Regions from separate parts of the Chryseobacterium sp. 3008163 genome, predicted to be linked through region 2. Evidence: riboswitches for the same ligand, from Rfam matches in the RefSeq annotation. Region 2 holds a riboswitch; the other holds the start of a gene.
What was found. Region 2 has a riboswitch for cobalamin ahead of EAG08_RS04915 (acyl-CoA thioesterase). Riboswitches for the same ligand answer to the same signal wherever they lie in the genome.
Positions count from the first base shown of each region.

Region 1: linked by a shared signal. The riboswitch ahead of EAG08_RS05490 (TonB-dependent receptor plug domain-containing protein) and the one ahead of EAG08_RS04915 (acyl-CoA thioesterase) in region 2 are both predicted to bind cobalamin.

Region 1 covers NZ_CP033070.1:1,228,018-1,232,448, reverse strand. The annotation lists gene EAG08_RS05490 (TonB-dependent receptor plug domain-containing protein) at 1-2,009, opposite strand, end outside; cobalamin riboswitch at 2,130-2,282, opposite strand; gene EAG08_RS05485 (cytidine deaminase) at 2,468-2,950, opposite strand; gene namA (NADPH dehydrogenase NamA) at 3,059-4,111, shown strand; gene EAG08_RS05475 (DUF2752 domain-containing protein) at 4,143-4,358, shown strand.
Region 2 covers NZ_CP033070.1:1,111,922-1,116,352, reverse strand. The annotation lists gene EAG08_RS04935 (PspC domain-containing protein) at 1-315, opposite strand, end outside; gene EAG08_RS04930 (PadR family transcriptional regulator) at 328-657, opposite strand; gene EAG08_RS04925 (XAC2610-related protein) at 950-1,657, shown strand; gene EAG08_RS04920 (HD domain-containing protein) at 1,635-2,225, shown strand; gene EAG08_RS04915 (acyl-CoA thioesterase) at 2,396-2,779, opposite strand; cobalamin riboswitch at 2,893-3,074, opposite strand; gene EAG08_RS04910 (hypothetical protein) at 3,139-3,936, opposite strand; gene EAG08_RS04905 (ATP-binding cassette domain-containing protein) at 3,968-4,431, opposite strand, start outside.

The DNA of each region.
Region 1 (4,431 bases), 120 kb from region 2:
AGGCTGACTCTGTAATTTCGTCCCGGCATTGGGTAATTTTTGATAACGCTGTAATTCTGATCCAAAAGATTATTCACTTCCAAGCCTAATCTGAATTTCCAGTCATTCATTTTAAATTCTTTCGTTCCCGAAATATCGCTCGTGTACCAAGGCTGTTCATAGTTTACAGGAATATTTTCAGACATATTGTACCTTTCGCCAACGTAGACGAAACTGTAATTCAGTTGCCAGTCTTTGTAGGTAAGCCCGAGCAGGGCACTTGCATTATTCTTTGCAGTATACGGAATCTGATGCCTGTAGTAAGAAGTAATATTGGTTTTGGTAATATTTAAAGCTTCTGTAAAAGTATAAGTAAAACGGTTGCTCAATAATAAATTTTCTGAAAGCAACCAGATTGCCTGTGCCGAAAGATCTACGCCTTTTATTTCCACTTCACCCAAATTCTCCATCGTCCAACGGAATAGTTGCCCTTTTGGATAAGCTATAATTTTGTTCTGAACACGATTGTAATAAGCATCAGCAATCAGGTTGATGTTTTTTAAAACGCCAGTATTAAAATCTTTGTTAAATGTAAATCCTAGATCGTACTGATTGGTAAATTCAGGTTTCAGTTGCGAACTTCCGACTTCCGTGTAATACAAATCATTGAAGGTAGGCATCCTGAAAATCCTTTTATAAAAACCGTGAACTTTAAATTCTGCGGAAAACGGCTGATAAGAAGCGAATACCGTAGGCGTAAATTCAGAACGGTTTTGAGGTGTTGAAAATAGGGTGTTTTCTATTTTTTCCTGCACAAAAGTTCCTAAAATGCTTCCTTGTATTTTAAATTTTTTAAAATCAAGCTGAGTTGCCAGTGCCACAAGCTCTGTATTTCTTTCGGGATAGGCAAACTGTCTTAAATTGGCATCCAAAGTATTAAATTGATAATCTACAGATAAATTGATTTTCCAAAATTTATAAGGAGAATATTGGTGTGCGGTTGATATATAAACCTCCTGCTGTTTGTATGTATTATCGATGAAAAGTGGCGTTCCGCCTGGGTTATCATTGTAATAATGAGTGTAGTCATCAGCAAATTTTGAACTAATGAGAAATTTATATTTAGGAGAAATTTCTTTTTCAAAACTTCCCTGTACAAAGAAATTTTTATCCCATTGTCGGCTCGAGAAAATATCATTGTATTTTGTCACGGCGCCAGGAACTCCTCTTTCAGAATCGTAATAATAGGTTTTCAGTTTCCAAGTTCCGTTATTGATTTTACCGAAAACTCCTGCTTCAGCTCTTAGAGCTTCCACATCACCATTCGTTCTTGTACCTTGGCGTTCCCAACCGAGGCTTCCATCGGGTAAAGCAACTCTCTGATGAAATTTATATTCGCCATTTGCAGTAAGATATTCTGTGCTTAAGGCAACGCTTATATTGTCATTAAGTTTTTGTTCAAGCAATACTGATGGGTTAATTATTCCAAAAGATCCCGAGCGGAAGTGAAGATTCACATTGGTTTTTTTAGAATCTTTAAAAACCGGAGTTCTGCTTTTCAAATAAATAGATCCTGAAGAACCAAAGTCTTTCGCGGACTGAAAAATTTCGCTCTTTTGACCGTTGTACAATGAGATTGATTCTAAATTATCTAAAGAAAATCTGCCTAAATCTACCGTTCCGTTTTGTGCATTTCCAAGGGCAATTCCGTCATAGAAAACACCAACGTGTTGCGTTCCCATCGCCCGGATATTTACGGTTTTCATACCACCAATTCCGCCATAATCTTTCAGCTGGACTCCGGAAAAATACCTCACAGCATCTGCTACAGAAGTACTGTTCAGTTTTTCAAGCTCGGCACCGGAAAGTTTTTGTGAAGAAATAACACCGGTTTCCTGACGCTTCATATTGAGGATAAGAGCCCTTATTGTTTCAGTACGAATGCTGTCACTTTCTTTTTCTTGCGAAAAAAGAGAAACAGGTGTAGCCAACAAAAACAGCAGCGAAGCAGAGTAAAAATATTTATTCATTCAATTCTAATAAAGCCTTAATGATGGCTTTGTGAATGTAATGAATAGAAGGAATTAACCTATTATTGTTTGATACAAATAGGTTTTTAAACCGACTACGCCTCACTCCACGAAAGCTTCATCTATGTAATAAATTTAAAAAGGTGTCTGACTTGTGTATGTTTTCTTAATATAATCAAACATCACTTACAGTAGCGGGTCTGCTTCGGATTTTCACCGAATTCCCTTTTTTAAATCAGTGCAAATTTAAGTTTTTAATTCATAAGAGGCAATGAGAAATTGTTAATTTTTACGATGGTTTTTTAAAAATTCTATAAAACATCAATTGAGAGAATTTTCTCGCACAATGATTTGAAATTAAATTTTGAGAATAATTTTTATATGTGCAAATTTGCGTAATCTGTGGGGCTTGCACTTATTTTTTTAACCTAAGTCTCAGCCTTAACCTTATCCTCAATCTACAAAAATGTCGAGTCAAAATAAAACGGTAGCAAATCTTTTATGGAATTTACTTTAAAAACTTCTTCATTTAAATTTGAAAAATAAACATCAATATTTTCATTCTGCTTCGTTTCATATTCCATTAAACTTTGTCTGCACGCTCCACAAGGTGGGATAGGTGGTGTTTTTTCTGAAAATTCTCTCGGTCCGCCAATAATAAATATTTTCTTAATGATTTCATTCGGAAAATTAGCGCCGATCCAAAATAGAGCGGTTCTTTCCGCACAAAGTCCCGATGGGAACGCTGCGTTTTCCTGATTGTTTCCCGTGTATATTTCTCCGTTTTCCAGCAAAACCGAGCATCCTACCAAAAAGTTGGAGTAAGGTGCATAGCCATTTTCACGTGCCTGTTTTGCTTTTGCAAAAAGCAGTTTTTCTGTTTCAGTCAGTTCGTTGATGCTTGTGAAATGTTCGTAACCTATTTGTATATCTTTTTTCATTTTGTCGCCGTAAAAAGGGCGATAAATGTAATCCTTTTTAGGGAAGCTGGCAATATCTTTGTTACGATACTAAATTTGTAATTTTAAACTTTTAAAAAATTAAATCCAATGTTATATACTCCGATAAAATTTAGAAATGTAGAACTGAAAAACCGTTGGGTGATGTCACCAATGTGCATGTATTCTTGTGAAAACGGATTGGCTAATGATTTTCATTACGTGCATTACGGAAGTCGTGCTCAGGGCGGAACAGGTTTAATCATGGTGGAAGCTACCGGCGTAGAACCTCGTGGTCGCATTACCAATAACTGCATGGGAATCTGGAACGATGAGCAGGCTGGAAAACTTCAGAAAATCGTAGAATTTGTGCACAAAAACTCAGATTCAAAAATTGGAATTCAGATTGCTCACGCAGGCAGAAAAGGTTCAACTTGGGAAAGTAAACAAATTTCTTTGGAAGTAGGCTGGGAAACCATTGCTCCAAGCCCGATTCCGTATCATCCGACGGAGAGAATTCCACAAGAATTGTCAGTGGAAGAGATAAAAGATTTAGTTCAGAATTTTAAAGATGCAGCAAAAAGAGCAGTACATGCAGGTTTTGATGTTATTGAAATTCATGGTGCCCATGGATATTTAGTTCATCAGTTTTTATCACCGCTTTCAAACATACGAACTGATGAATATGGCGGAAGTTTTGAAAACAGAAGCAGATTTTTACTAGAAATAATTGATGCAGTCAACGAAGAATTGAATCAAAACGTTGCGCTATTCGTAAGAATTTCAGGAACTGAATATGCTGAAAACGGTTGGGATATCAATGACAGTGTAGAATTAGCTAAAATGTTAAAGAATCATGCTGTAGATTTAGTAGACGTTTCAAGCGGAGGAAATATTCATGGTGCGAAAATTTCTGTTTTTGACGGTTACCAAGTTCCATTTTCTTCTCAGGTTAAAAATGAAGCAGAAGTGAAAACAGGAGCTGTTGGTTTGATTACTTCAACTTCTCAGGCTGAAGAAATTTTGCAAAAAGGCGAAGCTGATCTTATTTTTGTGGCAAGAGAGATTCTCAGAAACCCATATATTGCGGTTCAAGGTTCTTTTGAAATGAATGAAGAAAGTTTTTTTCCGCATCAGTACCTCAGAGCGAAAATTTCTTCTTAATTTTAGCCTCATCAAAATCACAAAATAAATTATGAAGATTGAAGATTATATGTTGCCTTGCCCAAGCAAAAAATTCTTAGGGATAGAATGCTTCGGATGTGGTACCCAAAGGGCAATTGTATTAGTTTTTAATGGTAAGTTTACCGAAGCATTCCACATGTTTCCTGCAGTATATACTTTACTCTTGTTTTTTGGTTTTGTAGCCCTCAATTTTATTGATAAAAAAGAAATTATGGTCAGATTTTAATATTTTTAGCAATTATTAACTCACTAATCATGGTATTTTCTTACTTTTATAAACATTATTTTTAAATCAAAAT
Region 2 (4,431 bases):
TCCTGAGAAGTTATTTCTATTTGAGTTTGTATTTTTCTCAGAATAATAAGCTTCTTCCTGTTCTTCAATTTTTTCAGGAGAACCGATTTGGGCAATTACCTTTTCTACATCAGCATCGTTGATTACTTCACGTTTTCCTAAAGTATCTCTGAAGATTTCTACCATTCTGATTTCTATGTCGTGCATTACCTCGTCTGCTTCAGAAGCCTCTAGTGAGCTTCTAAGAGCGTTAAGATAATCGCTGAGCTTTATGTATGCGTGTTCTTCTATTGTGAAAGAAAAACCTGCGAGTCCTATTGAGAGTGTCTTGTTCATAGCTTTGTTTTTTTAAATTTTTTGAGTGATTTGGTTCACAGAATCTGTCAATTCTTTCCAGGTATTTTGCAGCTCGGCTAAAAAAGTTTCCCCTTTCTCTGTGATCTGATAATATTTTCTTGGCGGGCCTCCTGTAGATTCTTCCCATCTGTAAGAAAGAAATTCACCGTTTTTCAATCTTGTTAAAAGAGGGTAGAGGGTTCCTTCCACAACATCCAGTTTTCCTTTTTTCAGTTCATCTATTAAATCAGAAACATACATTTCGCGATTGTTGATAAGACTCAAAATACAGAATTCCAGAATCCCTTTTCGCATTTGCGCTTTGGTATTTTCAGTATTCATCTTTAATAAGTTTTTGTTATTGAGTTATATAAAATCGGTTTTCAGTTCCTAGCTAGTTAAACCTTCTCCGATTCTACATTACAAAGATATGTAATTAAAATGGTAATATGCAATACAAAGTAGTGGAATTATTTTTAAATATAATTTAAAGTGTTGATTTTTAGTTATATAAATTTTAAACTGATTTTGTATTCTGAATTATTTATACTTAAAAAAGATATTTTAAAACCTAATTTTTCTATTTTTGCAATATATTATGTTAAATTGATACTTGGAAAAACAACTAAAAACAATGAAGTACAAATTTTTCTACCTGTTAAGTCTATTTGGAACTTTATGTTGGGCTCAGAATCATTTTGAATTAAATGTAATCTCTAAAAATTATCATGTGAGCATTGATATAGCCACATGTAATGAAAAAGAATGTTTTGGGAAATCATCCGTTAATTTGACAGATAAGAAAACATCAGAGAAATTTCCAGCCTTGATTTCAGATAATTTTACTTTTACGATTGAAACAGATTCATTAAATTTAAACAAAGCTAAATTTGACGAAGAATCGCAATCTTTAATTTTTGAAGATTTTAATTTTGATGGTTTTGAAGATTTAGCTTTGATTAATAAATTTTCAGATAATTCTGAGAAATCCATTTATGATATTTATACCTTTGATTCCATTCAAAAACAGTTTTTAATGAATGAAGGAATGACGACTGTGGTAAAAGATAATTCAGCAATGTTTACCGTAGATTCTGAAAGAAAAAGACTAATCATGTATTTGAAATCAGGATGTTGCTTATATATTACCAAAGAATATAACGTCATTCCGGAAAGAGATCCTTTAAAAGTATACGAATTTGAAGAAGACACCAGAGATCGGGAAACTGTAATCACAAAGAAAAGTGAGTTTATAGATTACAAATGGTTTACAAAGACGACAAAATATCCCAGAGAAGTTTATTATAAAGAAAATAATGATGAAAATACAGAAAGAAATTGATTTTATCGTCGCTATAGACGCTTTAAAAAACGTACAGAGAAGAAACTACAACGCAGACGATTCCAGAAGAGAAAATACAGCTGAACATTCCTGGCAGATTATCATTCTAGCTCAAATTCTATTTCCTTATGCTAAAAACAGAGCAGATATAGATTTGTTGAGAGTGATCAGAATGTTGTCAATTCACGATTTGGTAGAAATTGAAGCGGGAGATACTTTCCTTTTTGATGAAGCTGCAATGGTTGGGAAATTTGAAAGAGAAAAACTTTCTGCTAAAAATATTTTTGGAATTTTAGATGAACCCATTCGTTCAGAATTTTTCAATCTTTGGCTGGAATTTGAAGAAGAACAAACTCCTGATGCGATTTTTGCTTGTGCTATTGATAGAATCATGCCTTTTATTCTCAACTCCCACACTTCCGGAAAAAGCTGGACAGAAGCTTCGGTAACCGAGAAACAAGTTAGAAATATGCTCGAAAATGCTATCAGCAGAGCATCCGATGAAATGGGAGAGGCTTTTCAGTTTTTGATGATTAAAAATCTTGAAACGGAGAAGGTTTTAAGATGATTTTTAAAATAAATACTCTTATTAGATTATTCAAATTTTCATTTTAAGTTTGTCATTCCGTAGGAATCTAAATTCACTATATAGAGATGCTTCCAGTATGACAAAATAGATTTAAATATAAGAAGAAAATAGTTTCGGCGGGCCAAAGGCCTGCCGAAACCGGTCTGAATTTATAGTATTTGAATTGGTTTCTTAAATTCATCAATGGCCACAAAAGTAAAATCACCTACAATTGCCTTTTCCCTTTCGTAAGAATACATTTGCTCTGTATAGATTTCGACATTCACTTTCATACTTGTTTTCCCGACATAAATTACTTTCCCGATTAGTTCAACAATCGTTCCGGCAGGAATTGGTTTTTTAAAGTCAATTTTATCGCTGCTTACGGTTACCACTCTTTTTCTTGCAAAACGGGTAGCGGTAATAAAGGCAACTTCATCCATCAGCTGCATTGCAGTGCCTCCGAAAAGGGTGTCGTAATGATTGGTAGTGTTGGGGAAAACCGCTTTAAAAATTCGGGTCTCGGAAGCTTCAATTCTTTCTTCTGTAGTCATATTTCATTATTAAATTAAAGCGAAAATGAAATATATTGAAACAAACAGATAGTTCAGGAACAAGAAATTCCTGAGATAAACCATAAGATCAACAAACTTCAAATCGCGAAAGTTTTTTGTCTAAAGAAATAGGCAGGTCTCCTGACTTGTAACATCTTTATTTCCTTCCCATGCCTTTTACACAGTGGATTTTAATAAAGACTTCTGTTACTTTACAGTTGCGCGACAGTTCGTGATTTTCACACGATTCCCTTTTCATCTGCGGTTAGGCAGAACCAATTTCCTGAAAATTATAAGCATGAGGTATTAGCCAAAAGCTCAATTCTTTTCGGATGCAAAAATAATGATAAATAGATGAATTATTCAGGATTTTTAAAAATAATCTGGCTGATTACTTTTCCCTCTTTGATTGTCCAAAGCGTCGTGTATCTATTCGCTCCAGAACCGTTGATCATATAAAGAAAAATATGGTCGTTATCGATAGAAGTTACACCGATGTTCTCAAAATCCATGGTTGGCTGGAACATATTTTTAATGGATTCACGTACAAACACAGAACCTCTTCCGGGTTGCTGCACTCTGATCGATTTTATTTCGGTCACCCCTTCAGGCAATTCTTTATCAATACCCCAAGGTTTTACTTTGTCGATGGTTACAATGCTTCCTTCCGCATCTTTTACCTGTTTACGGAAACCTGCATTAGAAGGATAAATGTCAATTACCACTTTACTTCTTTGTGCTGTAGGAATTTTAGGGTTGCTATTGTCGGTGAAAATCAATGATTTTCCGTTCTTAGATTTTGATGGCGTGTATTGTGGAAGCTGATCAATGAAGGCAATACGGTTCTTATTGACCATTCCTTCTTTGGTTAGGCTGTCATATCTTACAAAAGGTTTTTCTATTTCTGCTTTTTCAGGATATTTTATCCAGATCCATTCTGTTTCGCCAGGAGCAGGCTTTACATAAACAAAAACATCACCTCTTTTCATTCTGATTTTATCTACGATTTTACGATAATCTTCTTTGTGTACACGCACCATCGCATAGCCTTCCTCGGCTTTTACAACGCCAAAAGGAACTTTGCTTTGTGCAAAAATCAACGAAAAAGAAAATATACTGAATACCGATAGGTAGATTGTTTTGTTTATAAACGTCATTATAAAGAGTATTTATAGCCAAAGATATAAATTAAATATTTTTTGGAAGGTAATTAAACCTTTTCAATTCTGTTAAATCTTTAATAGGCTTTAAATAAGAGTCAGATAACAAATATACCTCGTCCGAAATGTCTAAAACATCTTGGTATAAATGATCAGAAATAATAAAACCTTTGAACTGCGACTGTTCTTTAATCAAATATTTTACTATTGAAACAATTTTTGGCGAAAGACTATGGAATGGCTCGTCAAGTAAAATAAATTCCGCTGATGAATAAATAATAAGTAAAACTTCTAAAAGTCTGACCTCGCCACAAGATAATTTATTAGGAGTTATAGTAGTGAGAGGTTTGATTAGATTCAAATCTCTAAGTTTTTTTGCATTTTCATGATTGCAGAAGATTTTAATTAAGTTTTCAACTTTTACATTTTTTGGTAAAAATGGATACTGTGGTAAATAAGCAATTCTGTTTTTCCTGTCAAACTGATTTTTCA